Regions from separate parts of the Halobacillus sp. K22 genome, predicted to be linked through region 1. Evidence: riboswitches for the same ligand, from Rfam matches in the RefSeq annotation. Region 1 holds a riboswitch; each other region holds the start of a gene.
The links. A riboswitch is a leader RNA that binds a small molecule or an ion and turns the genes downstream of it on or off. The one in region 1 is predicted to bind thiamine pyrophosphate.
Positions count from the first base shown of each region.

Region 1 (3,386 bases):
ATAAAGCCAAGGCATTTTTTTCAGGAGATATAGACGAAGAAATCACTCGCCGAATTGAAATTTGGCCGCTTGATGTGACCGATTCTTTCTCATTATTTGAATTCGAGAATCGAGTGCAGCAGGCTGAACGCATTGATATATTAGTCAACAACGCCGGTTATGCTTTGGGTGGATTTGTTGAACAAGTTCCTATCGAAGCGTACCGACGTCAATTTGAAACAAACGTATTTGGTGTAATTCGCGTAACACAAGCCGTCCTGCCAATTATGAGACGCCAGAAAAGCGGAAAGATCATGAATGTCAGTAGTGTGAGTGGTTTAATCGGCTTTCCGGGATTATCCGCCTATGTTGCATCCAAACATGCACTTGAAGGGTTTTCCGAGAGTCTGCGGCTCGAAATGAAACCATTTGGAGTCGATGTGGCTCTCATTGAGCCTGGATCCTACCAAACGAATATTTGGTCATCTGGAATGGAGCTTCCTGAGGAGACCCACAACCCTGAATCACCATACGCCGATTATATGAAAGATCTTTGGAAAGCTATGCAGCAGGGGAAACGGAGTGACCCTGGCGATGTGTCCCGGTTAATGACTAAGCTGGCTGATAAGGACAGCCTATCCAGACTTCGGTATCCGATTGGCCCCGGTGTCCGGTTAAATATTGCCTTGAAAAGGATTCTTCCCTGGTCATGGCTTGAAAAGCTGATTCTGAGTCAAATACGATCCTCCTAGTTTCGTAATCCAAAATATGGGTAACAGTACAGAAGGAAATGAAAGGGGAGATCGGTCATGGCAGAACAACCAATTATATTAAAAGGAGCAGAGGAAATCCGCTTCGAAGGTAATGAAGTAGGTATCCTCATTTCTCATGGATTTACTGGAACCACTCAAAGCATGAGGCCGCTGGCGGAAGCTTATGCTAGGGAAGGATATACCGTTTTCGGTCCGCGATTAAAAGGCCACGGAACTACACCTGAAGATATGGAAACCACGACCTATGAGGACTGGATCGAGTCCGTAGAAGATGGCTATCATTGGCTGAAAGAACGCTGCGACATGATTTTTGTGGTCGGTTTATCCATGGGGGGTACATTAGCTCTTCATATCGCTGAAAAATTTCCAGATATTAAAGGCGTCATTCCTATTAATGCGGCTATAAAAATCCCGGCAATGGAAGGAACAGTCGCCATGGAAGAGCGTTTTATAGATGCCATTGGTTCCGATATTAAAAATCCGGAAGTGGAAGAACTGGCTTATGAGAGAACGCCTGTAAGTTCAGTAAATCAGCTGCTTACCTTAATGACCCGGGTTGAAGAAGGTCTTTCAGGTGTGCATTGTCCGATTTTAATATTTGTTTCGGATGAAGACCATGTGGTTCCACCTCATAACTCAGAGATGATCTTTGATTCCGTTTTTTCAGAGCACAAAGAAATTGTTCATTTAGAAAATAGCTACCATGTGGCTACGCTTGATCACGACCAGGATCTAATTATAGAGAGAAGTCTTGAATTCTTTGAAATGTATGCAAAGACAATGGGATAACTCTCCGACTTTCAGGGGCGCTAAGACAGATTAGTTGAAACTTAAAAGTAAATCTACTATAATATGGAATATATCAAGAAAAGTAACGGTATAAAGCCTTCAAGGGGAGCCTTCCGGCTGAGAGTGAACGATGTTCAGACCCTTAGAACCTGTCAGTTAATACTGACGCAGGGATGGCGGCTTTTTTGATGGTGCAATGCAGTCGGGAATCCTCCATCAGGAAGCTTCCCTTTTGGCATTGCTTTTTTTGTGTCTTTAAAAGGAGAGGATACAATGCAAAACAGAAGAGTACTATTTATGGTAGAGGTGGCGATTTTCTCAGCACTTGCCATCTTGCTCGATATAATTCCGTTTTTATCCTTTAAGCTGTGGGCTCAGGGCGGATCAATATCATTCGCTATGGTGCCGGTCTTTATTATGGCCTTCCGCTGGGGTGTGAGAGGCGGAGTGTTAACCGGATTGTTACTGGGCTTCTATCAAATCCTGACTGGAGCCATAATCATTACCCCCGTTCAAACCATTATCGACTATATATTGGCTTTTGCCGTCATCGGCCTTGCTGGAGTGGTAGCCAAACCGCTATGGCATTCGATAAAAGAGAATCATAAAAAGTCGTTAGTCATGTGGATAGCTCTCGGCTGTCTCATTGGCAGCTCCCTTAGATTTATTGGCCACTTTATTGCCGGTATCATATTTTACGGGAAGTTTGCACCAGAAGGGCAGCCGGTTTGGTTATATTCCCTGCTCTATAACGGTGGTTATATGCTGCCTGCATTTATCCTGAGCGCCCTGGTGGTCAGTTTACTATTTGTTAAGCGTCCAAAGTTAATTATCAGATAATGAAACCCTGACTAGAGTCCCTCTCTCTAGTCAGGGTTTTTTAGGTGTATTAACCTATTATTTACCAGGTTTGAGCCAAAAGGATTAGGGCTAAACTGTAAAGTGTTTAAAAAAGGGGGGGTAAAATGTGAAAAAACTAAAGAAATTACATAAAAGCAAGGTCTTTTGGATTATATTGGCATTTATAACTATTCTTTCAATTACGATCGGTTATCATACATCCTGGAAGGCACTTCCTGAGGGAGTTTCTTATCAGGGAGATGTCCATTCCATGGATGATATCGAATTCTTTTATGATCTGACTTACGAAAATGAATCAGGGGAAACGGTGTACGATCGGCAAATCTTTCAAGAGTTAAACAACACGATCGCTGAAGCTGATGACTTTATTGTCGCAGATATGTTTTTATTTAATGGTTATACGAATGGAAAGAACGACTTTCCTGCGATCTCAGAAAATCTGGTAAATGCGATTGTTCGGCAGAAAGAAGAAGTTCCTGATCTTAAAGTTGTGTTTATTACCGATCAGATTAACACGATTTATGGGTCCTATGAGTCTGAGACCATCCGCCGTTTGGAGGATGCGGGAGTCGATGTTGTGTTAACCAACCTGAATCAGCTGCGAGATTCCAATCCTGTCTACTCCAGCATCTGGCGTTTGTTTTTTTCCTGGACAGGTACAGACGGTGAAGGCTGGATCGGTAATCCTCTGGCTATAGAGGCTCCCGATGTTACCCTCCGGTCCTATTTAAAATTGTTAAATATTAAAGCCAACCATAGAAAGCTGCTTGTTACGGAGGATGCCGCCATGGTTTCAACAGCTAATCCTCATGATGCCAGCGGCTACCACGAAAACGCAGCGTTCAAAATGGAAGGGCCAATTATTAAAGATATCTTAGAGGCAGAGGAAGCAGTAGTTAATTATTCTGGAGAAGCCGATTTCCCTGAGTATGAAAACCGCTCCTGGGAGAAGCAGGAGGGTAATTTGAGCGCACAGTTTGTAAC
Region 1 is NZ_JBQQCN010000003.1:103,385-106,770, forward strand. It holds gene ACTWPM_RS03570 (SDR family oxidoreductase) at 1-731, shown strand, start outside; gene ACTWPM_RS03575 (alpha/beta hydrolase) at 789-1,541, shown strand; TPP riboswitch at 1,634-1,732, shown strand; gene thiT (energy-coupled thiamine transporter ThiT) at 1,815-2,381, shown strand; gene ACTWPM_RS03585 (phospholipase D family protein) at 2,509-3,386, shown strand, end outside.

Region 2 (3,386 bases), on a different contig from region 1:
GACATTTTAATTGTTATCGGTGGGGACAAAGATATCAATCGATTCGAGAAGAACCTTATTGTTGATGACTGACCTGTAAATATTACAAGACTTCGAAAGCCTTAAAACAGCAGGTTTATCTTATAACCACTGTTTTAAGGCATTATTTAATGAAAAATTAGCGATCAACAAATCGTAAGCGAGGATTATTTCAAACCATACTTTTTTTAAAAAAGCCGCTCTATGTAATAACCCTATCAAACTTCGCTGATGATCGATTTTCCTTTTGTTTGATCATGATCAAGCCACTGCCACTCTTCGTGCAATTCTATCTTCCCTTCAGAGTTAAAGTGTGGAACCGATGCGCACTTGCCTCCCCGGATTTCATTGGATGTGTTCACATGATTATATCTGAATTCCAACGTATCATCATCATTTACTATTCCTATTAACTTCCCTTTAGCTACCTCTCCACCGGAGTAATCGGCATGGAGAATGTTCCCTTCTTGATAGTAGCGAAAATGTGTTTTAGAAGAAACTTCACCACTTTCCGTATTCTCTACGGATACAAATTGACGGTTATTATAATCTATCATTAAGTGTACCTCCTTGAAATTATGACTTTAAACACTACCATATTATTTGCAAAATTCCAATAATGGAGTAAGTAATTCATGATAATAACGATGAAAGCAGGATAATATCCATCCTTTATAGTATTAATAAATACAAGGATCTAACATTTTCGATCCTTGTCGTCCTTCCAATTTTTCTCAACCATCCTAGTTATCTAACGGACTTAAACGGGAAAATAACAGGTAAGGAACTAAATTTTCCAAGGAGGCATTTTAAATGGCAGAAGTATCTTCCATGCAGCAAGCCGTTGAGGTATTACGAGGTAAGGGACTTTCTAACCGGGACATCCTTAGCAACGTAGATAACAGCCATTTCCCGTTTGATGATGAAGAAGTGGTGATGACCTTTATTGATTTGCAAATTGAATGTTCCTCTGATAAAGATTTTAATAAATTAGTAGCTTACTTATATGATTGTGATGTGAAGGAAGAATAATCAAGTATGGCTGTTATTACGTCCTCATAACTCACCCAAATAAAAAGGAGGCAATCCTAATAGGATCGCCCCCTTTATTAAATATCACATCGTTCAACTATTAAGAAAACTTTCCCCATCCACCCACATCGTCTCATTGTAGGCCATGTCCCAGAACAAATACTCCAGTTTGCTTGTATGAATAAATATTTCTTCAAGGTGGGCTTTTTCCCTTTCAGGAAGATCGTCTGCAAGTTCGTTCATCAGCTCTTTTAAAGAGGCAGCCAGTTCAGCAAACTCTTCAGAAGCGTACATATCAATCCAGTCCCCGTAAAACTCATGCTTTTCATTCCGCTCAAGCTTATTTAATTCCGTACCGATCACATGATAACTCCACGTACAGGCAAGGACACAGGCGGTTACTTCTGCTTCTGAGCCCTGGTTGGCTTTACTTAGCATATAGCTCGTATAAGCGAGAAGTGTAGCTGCAGGTTCTGTATTTTCAAGCTCCTCCCGGCTGATTCCAATCTTTTCTGCATAGTTACGGTGAAGCTCCATTTCTTCAGATAACGTGGAATGAAGCAATTCAGAAAACATGGTCATGGTGTCCAGGCGTTTCGCTTTTACAGCCCCTAAGGCAAACACCCGGCAGTAGTCGATCAAATACAAATAATCCTGGCGCATAAAGAATTTGAATTTATCCAGCTCGAGACTGCCATCCCCGATTCCTTTCACAAAAGGATGATGCAGGTAAGACTCCCAGATTGGCTGTGCACTTCTATAAAGACGATCGGTAAACATTATTTCTCCTCCTTAAGGTTTATTTGTTGAAACCACAATCTTCTTTCCAAAATAAAAAGCCCGCCCCTTCAGAGAAGGAGCGGGCGTCATAAGTATCAATAGAACAAAATTCATCGGTCCGCTTCACTTCCCTCCGCTGGTATGATCCAGATCAGGTAATAAGGGTCAAAGCTTCTGCTTTTCTCAGCCAAACTCTATGGCTCCCCTAGTAAAAGTATGTTATAAAGTCGTTACTAACATTAGAACATAGGCGTAATAAAAGAACAAGTTTTCTCAAAGCTAAATTAAACGTGAGTTGTATTCCTCATGGAACTTAGAAAAAGTGGCAGCTTCCCCTTTAAGATTACTTCTTCTATTATGTTAGTGATTTTTTAAAAACATAACTAACTTTGTCATACTCCAGCTTATCCATATAAAAGCGATGGGCATCTGTGCGCTGTAATCCTGAGGACAAAGCCACACTCTCAAACCCATTTTCTTCTGCCCACGTATGTACGTAAGTAAGCAGCTTTTCCCCATATCCTTTCGATCGATAGCTTTGATCTGTGACTAAGTCACAAACCCAAACAAACCTCCCATAATAAAGCGTAGTCATCGGTTTAAAACCAGTTATCGCTACTACCTTACCACCTTGCATTAATGCAAGCATTCGATACCTATCTACTTCTCTAGCCTCTAATACTAATTCCAGATATGTATTTTCATCTAAATGGGGGCGCAATTGGCTCATAACAGGGAATCCTTGCAGTATTTCTTCACTAGACTTAAGCTCTTTCACAGTCACAGCATCCATTTATAAGTCCCCAGCCTTTCAGAAGTATTTCACATCATTTTACATGACCAGATGATACTAATAAACATTTTACGTGATTATTAAAATGAAAAAGCTGATCTCCATAAACTTCTCGTCTTCCAAAAACACTTTATTTTAATAAAAAGTCTTCAATGGCTTTCGTGATTTCGAATGGCTCCGTTTCTATATTGGAAGGGATGACGATTTTTAAATTCGAATCTGGATAGATAGAGGCTCTGAAGCTTACTCCAGGATCATAGCCCATGACGTGGTATTTGTGTGCATGGTCATTCTTTTGATTCACCCAGATTCCATAACCATAATGGACTTCTCCGTTCACCAGTACATGAGGATAAAGTAATTTTCGGGTAGTCCCTTCATTTATAAGCCTATAGTCAAATAATGCTTCCCACAACTTCATCATGTCAGGAGCTGTAACAAAAGCACCCCCATCAGAACCTCCCTTTTTAGGAATAGAATAAATATTCGTTCTCCACGTATTCTCCTTGTGGTTGTCAATATATCCTGCCGCTGTATTTCCAGGAAGCTGATCTAATGAAAAGTACCCCGACTCTTCCATGTTACACTTACTAAAGACTTCTGATTCTATATATTCTGTAAAACACCTTCCCGTTTGTTCCTCAATGATCAGCCCCAAAAGAATATATCCGGCATTGTTATAATGAAACCTTTCTCCAGGTGAGAATTTCATTGGATCTTCCTGAAATAAAGGCAGAAAATCTTTAAGAGAATTAATTTGGTA
Region 2 is NZ_JBQQCN010000002.1:149,749-153,134, forward strand. It holds partial or broken gene ACTWPM_RS02415 (potassium channel family protein) at 1-72, shown strand, start outside; gene ACTWPM_RS02420 (n-acetylglutamate synthase) at 237-575, opposite strand; gene ACTWPM_RS02425 (hypothetical protein) at 832-1,050, shown strand; gene tenA (thiaminase II) at 1,144-1,830, opposite strand; TPP riboswitch at 1,942-2,047, opposite strand; gene ACTWPM_RS02435 (GNAT family N-acetyltransferase) at 2,186-2,623, opposite strand; gene ACTWPM_RS02440 (serine hydrolase domain-containing protein) at 2,754-3,386, opposite strand, start outside.
Region 2: another riboswitch for thiamine pyrophosphate. It lies ahead of tenA (thiaminase II); the one in region 1 lies ahead of thiT (energy-coupled thiamine transporter ThiT).

Region 3 (3,386 bases), on a different contig from region 1:
CAATTAATTTTTCGTTTCCAGTACCCGTCGATTCTACCCCTTTTGTCTCTACTTCTTCTCCAATTAAATGAGCAAGCTCTCCAGCATTTCCTTTAATTACAGAAGGGTTCACATTTTGTAAAATGGTTTGAATGCTTTTCGAGCGGTACTTAGTGGCAGCTGCACCAACTGGGTCCACTACCACAGGGACACCTGCCTCATTAGCTGCCTGCCCCGCTAAAATCATAGCGCTTACCTGGTTTTCTGTTAACGTTCCTATATTAAGAAGGACCCCATCAGCCAGACGTGTTACATCCTGAACCTCTTCTCTGGCATGTGCCATGATGGGTGAACCACCAAAAGCAAGTAAACCGTTTGCGCTGAAGTTCATGACCACCTGGTTCGTAATATGGTGAATCAGCGGCTGCTTTTGCCGTACTTCCTTAATGATATTTACATCCATTTGTTAGAAACCTCCTCACGAGTAGCAAAATGATTGGTCGGCCCGCTTCCATGCCCAAGGTCGAAGGAATACCGAATCGCTTCCGTTACAAAATATTTAGCTTGTTTTACAGCTTCAACTAACGAGAGGCCCTGTGCCAGGTAGGCAGTAATCGCTGCGGAGTACGTGCAGCCGGTCCCGTGAGTGTTTTTTGTATTAATGCGAGCTGACTCGAAGGTGTGGATCTCATTTCCATCAAATAAAAAATCAATGGCTGACCCTTCCCTGTGTCCGCCTTTCACTAAGGCTGCACCTGCTCCGAAATTCTTGACGATAGCTTCAGCCGCCTCTTTCATATCTTCCTCAGTTTCAATTCTATTCCCAGTTATCTCTTCCGCTTCCGGGATGTTGGGGGTTACTAAAGTCGTCAAAGGAAGCAGATGATTTCGTAATACTTCCCTTGATTCTTCTTCACTTAAGGAATCACCACTTTGAGAAATCATAACGGGATCCATTACATATAAAGCGTTGGTCTCCGGAATCCAATTAGCTATTGCTTTCATCATATCTTTTTGAGCGACCATTCCTGTTTTTAAAGCATGAACTGGCATATCCTCAGAAATCGACTGAAGTTGTTTTTCCAGGAATTCAATAGGGAGGTGGTGAATGTCCTTTACACCTGTGGTGTTTTGAGCAACGGCAGATGTGATCACAGACATCCCGTAGCATTTTAATTCCTGGAATGTCTTTAAATCAGCCTGGATACCTGCTCCTCCGCTTGGATCTGTGCCCGCAATAGTCAATGCGCATGGAACGTGGTTCATTTAACATCCACCGCCTTTCCTTCAATCCATCCTTCACAGGTATAAGCCATTTCCCAAAAAGACCATTCCAGCTGACAGCTTTTCCGATACGCATCCCTTATACGGCTGAGTTCTTTTTCTGAAGCCTGTTCAGCAAAATGATCCAGCCGGCTTCGTAAATGATCCGTGAGAATTTGCATCTCGCTTTCGGCATAGAATTTTATCCAGGGATAAAAAGGATGATCTTTGTCAGGCTCATACTCCTCCATCAAATATCTTCCTATTTCTAAATAAGTCCAGGGACAAGGAAGGAGTGCGGCAATAATTTCACCAAGACCTCCCATTTGAGCATGGTACATCATATGTTTCACATAATGATCAGCGGTTGGAGGAAGCGGATAACCCTGAAGATCTTCATACCGAATGCCGATATACTCGCACAAATTATGATGGGGGTGCACTTCACTATGAAGGATGAAATTGACCTGTTCGTTAAAGTATTGAATATCTTCACGTTCAGTGGACTTGGAAATCGCAATTCCATAAATGTGCATAAACGCATTTAAATACTCGTAATCTGCTTTTATATAGTGAGCTATAGATTCTGAGGGAAGACGACCATTTCCAATTCCTTCAACAAATGGATGGTGAAAAATTCTTTCGAAAATATCGTGGTTTTCTTGTCTTAACTGTTCTGTAAATGACATGAAAATGCCTCCTGATTTATTCGGAAGCTACTAAGGGGGGGAAGGGGGTGAGGCTGCTTACTACTTCCCTCCGCTGGCATGATCCAGATCAGGTGGTAAGGGACCAAGGAATTTATTTCCTTATCTCAGCGAACACTCGCGCCCCTAGTAGTTTCCGTGTATTATGGTTGTAAGATATATTTTTCCAATTTAACTCTTGAAACGATGATCCATCCTATCATGGCACCTGATATGCTGCTGACCAAGAAGGATGGTAGAAATACCAGAGCTCCAGACGAGCTGCCCATCAGTATATTTGCATAAGGAACAGCGAATAAGGCTCCAATGACTCCTGTACCAAGCACTTCACCGGCAACTGCTGCCATTCTATTTTGAACCCATTTGTATAAAATACCCGCAAGAAAAGCACCGATCATTCCTCCAGGAAACGCGAGCAGTGTACCTAATCCGAGGAGGAGGCGTAATAAACCGATCATAAAAGCTATGGTTACAGCCGGTAATGGACCAAGTGTCACAGCTGCCATCACATTTACTGCATGCTGGACTGGATAAGCCTTTGCAACTCCTGCTGGAAACCAGAGCAGCTGGGCACCAAGTGTTCCAATCGCAATGAATGCAGCCATTGTCGTTAGTAATCTCGTTTTGTTCATGTCTGTCCTCCCTTCCGTAGGGGAAAAACAAAAAGCCAGATCCCGGGAAGGACCTGACTTATAAGGGTAATGTCTAATAAATAGTAGACTACTTCCCTCCGCTGGTGTTAACCAGATCAGGTTCGTTAAGAGTCGGAATGCTTCTTTGCTTTCCTCTCAGCCCATTCAGGCTCCCCTAGTAGTTATAATCATAGATTCACTTGGTTGTTTTTTACTATAACAAAGTTATTGATAGATGTCATGGTAATTTATTCAAAAAATAATAGAAAGGCAGGCAAGTTTATGAGAGCTTTGGCATGCATGTTTATTATAACTATGATTCTGACCGGGTGTGCAGCTGCACCAACTTCTAATTCCGATAGTCAACCTAAAGAACCACCAGAGCAAGAAAACCCGTCTCCTCCTGAAATTACCGGATTTGTTATGGAACAGAAAGAGGACCAAATTCTAGTGGTGGCTCCCCTGGATTCTGATTCAGACAGCAATCCTAATGCAATGTGGGTCTCCGATGCTCCTAAAGACCGCTGGGTAGGTAAACAAGTAGAAGTGTGGGTGAAAGGTGGAGTTCGTGAATCCTTCCCCACTCAGGCTGAAGCAGAGCAGGTGACGGTTCTTGAAATGAGCCAAGTAGAGGGCGCAGACATGGAAGCTCCCGAGGCTCTGTCAAAAGCTTTAATGGAAATCCAGGGTGACAAACTGTTAGCCGTAAAGCTGATTTTGTATCGTGAAGAAGAAGATAAATGGGAGGTCCAACTAACTAGACTTGATTCTAGTAACGAGGAAATAGAAACAATGGTTGCTGATC
Region 3 is NZ_JBQQCN010000017.1:57,039-60,424, reverse strand. It holds gene thiM (hydroxyethylthiazole kinase) at 1-442, opposite strand, end outside; gene thiD (bifunctional hydroxymethylpyrimidine kinase/phosphomethylpyrimidine kinase) at 433-1,245, opposite strand; gene tenA (thiaminase II) at 1,242-1,931, opposite strand; TPP riboswitch at 1,980-2,087, opposite strand; gene thiW (energy coupling factor transporter S component ThiW) at 2,093-2,581, opposite strand; TPP riboswitch at 2,658-2,768, opposite strand; gene ACTWPM_RS13110 (DUF3221 domain-containing protein) at 2,864-3,386, shown strand, end outside.
Region 3: another riboswitch for thiamine pyrophosphate. It lies ahead of tenA (thiaminase II); the one in region 1 lies ahead of thiT (energy-coupled thiamine transporter ThiT).

Region 4 (3,386 bases), on a different contig from region 1:
GCGAGTAACAGTCCGAAGCCAGCCCCAATCATAAAGCCGAAAAAAGTTAAACGAATGGTTGAAAAGAGGTGTGGAGCGTAATCTGCCCAGCTGTTTATTCCAGTTTCTATAATTAAGCTTGGCGGAGGTACAAGCCACTCAGGTACTTCAAACCACCGACTGCCGAGCTCCCATAAAAGAATGAAAAGGAGGAGGACTGAAGCAGGCCTCCATCCTTTGATGATTCTTTGGGTCATGTTCGATATTTCGATGTTAAATCATCCATCGAAGCTCCTGATGGCTGATAAAGCACTTTAATTTGAGAAATGACGTTCCTGCACCCTTTTTCAACCATAGCCTCGTTCATTTGTTCGATTAAAGAAAAAATTGTGGGAAGCTCTCCTTCTATTGTTGTTTCCAGAGGATGGACTTCGTATTTCAGTCCGGAATTTTCAATTAGTGATATCGCATGATCTACATAAGGGATAACATCCTCGTTTTTCTCGGTTTTTGGGATGATTTGAATGCTGACAAGTGAATTAGCCAACTCATTTTCCTCCTTTTGGTTCTGGTAGAAATTCATTCGTGAATGCTTCTTCAGCATTCAGCTTTTCATCAAGCAAGTCATGATTGTACATCCATTCAGCGTAGTTCTTCCAAATTTTCTCCTTTTGGACGCCCCATTTATCCGCGTCTTCCTTATATTTAGGCGACAGCCATTTTTGACTGGCTTTTACCAACTCTGGATCAAGGTCCGGTACAGCTTCAATAAGAATATCAGCCGCCTGTTCCGGTTTTTCGATTGCATATTCGTACCCTTTTGATACGGCAGCCATAAATGCTTGTACAGTTTCAGGATTTTCATTAATCATCATTTCGCTCGTTGTTAATACAGGCGTATAATAATCCAGTTTCTCAGAGTAGTCCGTTAAATATTGCATATTAAGCTCCTGTCCTCGAAGTTCGGCTTCCACACCTGTCCACCCGTAATAAATCCACGCAAAATCGATATCCCGTTCCACGGCTGTGAAAAAGTCCGTATTTCCCATATTGACAATCTCAACCTCGGATACATCAGCATTTTCTTTTTGCATGAGAGAAGAGAGCACCGCTTCTTCAACTGGAGCTCCCCAGCCTCCGTACGTCTTTCCTTCGTAATCAGCGGGCGAGGTAATATCTTTGTCTTTAGGAGAGGCAAAACCTGAGGTATTATGCTGAATAATAGCTCCGATCGATACCACAGGAATATCCTGAATACGAGCTTCCGTCAATGTTTCCTGAGCACTGATCCCGAAGTCGGCCTTCTGGGAAGCAACGAGCTGATCAGCACCTGCTTCACCTGGAAGCATGATTTCTACATCCAGACCTTGTTCCTTAAAAAAACCTTCTGCCTGGGCCACATAGATCCCGGTATGATTGGTATTAGGAGTCCAATCGAGTACCAGCTGAACCGAATTCATTTCCTCTTGATTGGCTGCAGCTTCTTCACTCTTGCCGTTATTGGATGAGCATGCCGTTACTAACAAAGCTGCAGTTAAAATGGTGATTATTTTTTTCAATTGCTTCCCTCCCAATTATATGTCCATCAGAGAGATTAATAGAAAAGAGGGGGAACCGTCTGAGGTAATAAGAGCTTAATCCATACAAAAAAGCACCCTGGTACCATAACCTAGGGTGCATATATAGTAAACGATCAGAATATCGGCTACTTATGTTTCCTACGCTGGTATCAACCAGTTCAGGTTCTAAGGGTCAGTATCATAAAAGGATACAATCTCAACCAGCTATACTGGTCCCCCTACATTCAAACTATTCAATTTGATGAACAACGTTATAATTTTACTCTGCCATAACGAAGTAGATTTAGCAAGTATCATAATCTTATTCCTAGTAAACAGATAGGTTTTTTATGTTAAGATAAAAGAAATTGTTATTACAGAAAGGGAGTTCCTTTTTATGAGCAAAATTTATGTACTCCACGAGAACGATGAGTGGACCGTTCACTTAACAGAACGTTTAGAAGAATTAGAACTGCCATATGAATTATGGCACCTGGATCAAGGTACATTAGACTTAACAGAAGAGCCGCCGGAAGGGATTTTCTACAATCGGATCAGTGCATCCTCTCACACGAGAAACCACCGTTATGCTCCTGAATTTGCGGGGGCGGTTCTTTCCTGGCTGGAACGCCACGGTAGAACTGTCGTAAATGGAACAGAAGCGTTGAACCTTGAAATAAGTAAAGTAAATCAATACATGGCACTGAATCAACAAGGGATCCGCACTCCAAAAACTATCTCCGCTGTTGGGAAAGAGAATATTTTGCAAGCTGCAGATCAGCTGGGAATGAATTCATTTATCACGAAGCATAACCGTGCTGGTAAAGGACAGGGCGTGCAGCTGTTTCACTCTAAAGAAGCACTTAAAGAATATGTGGAAGGCTCAGGATTTGAAGAACCTGTCGATGGAGTCACGTTAATTCAACAATATATCGAAGCACCCGAGCCGTATATCGTACGTCATGAGTTCATAAACGGGGAGTTTCTCTATGGAGTGAAAGTGGACACTTCCGAAGGATTTGAATTGTGTCCAGCTGATGCCTGCTCAATTGAGGATCAATTCTGCCCAACCGACGCAGAAGAATCACAGGAAAAAGCAAAATTTGAAATTCTGGAAAATTACCGTCCAGCCATTATTGACGACTTCGAAGCTTTTCTCCAGGCGAATAATATCCAAGTTGCCGCTATTGAAGCTATTCAAGATCAAAAAGGGAACTTATACGCTTATGATGTAAACACGAATACGAATTATAATTCCGATGCAGAAGAAAAAGCCGGCGTGTACGGGATGCTTGAGCTTGCTAAGTATTTAGGGCGACTGCTGGAACCAGTACGCGTTTAATAAAGAAAGCCATTTTCCTCAGTGGAAAATGGCTTTCTTAAATAGAAATTAGTTTAGTGGCGTTTGCTTAACCAGAGGACTCCTGATTTGGCAAGCCTTGGTAAAACTCCGGTCATCGGTTTTTGCAGCATGTTGCCAAAGCCATCATTCTTACCAAGAGAACCTAAAGCGCCTTTTAGTTTAACCTCACCAGGAGGTTCCGGCACACGGTTTTTAAGAAAGGCCAATATGACTTCCGCTACTTTTTCTCCTTGTTGCCCTGCTAATTGAGCACTTGGAGAGTGTTCGGCAGATGCGCAGTCCCCGATTACGTAAACGTTTTGATAGCTTGGAACTTGATAGTAATCATTAACAATGATCTTATTTTGAACATCTTTGTCAAAAGGAAGTTCTCTAACCAAGTAATTCGGCTGTACGCCTGCTGTCCAGACAGTGACGTCATTCATATAGCAGAGTCCGTTATTACATACACCATCTCGTTCAACGTATTCTACATTTGCGTTGTG
Region 4 is NZ_JBQQCN010000033.1:15,134-18,519, reverse strand. It holds gene ACTWPM_RS18420 (ABC transporter permease) at 1-236, opposite strand, end outside; gene ACTWPM_RS18415 (thiamine-binding protein) at 233-526, opposite strand; gene ACTWPM_RS18410 (ABC transporter substrate-binding protein) at 528-1,538, opposite strand; TPP riboswitch at 1,678-1,789, opposite strand; gene ACTWPM_RS18405 (ATP-grasp domain-containing protein) at 1,936-2,880, shown strand; gene ACTWPM_RS18400 (NAD(P)/FAD-dependent oxidoreductase) at 2,934-3,386, opposite strand, start outside.
Region 4: another riboswitch for thiamine pyrophosphate. It lies ahead of ACTWPM_RS18410 (ABC transporter substrate-binding protein); the one in region 1 lies ahead of thiT (energy-coupled thiamine transporter ThiT).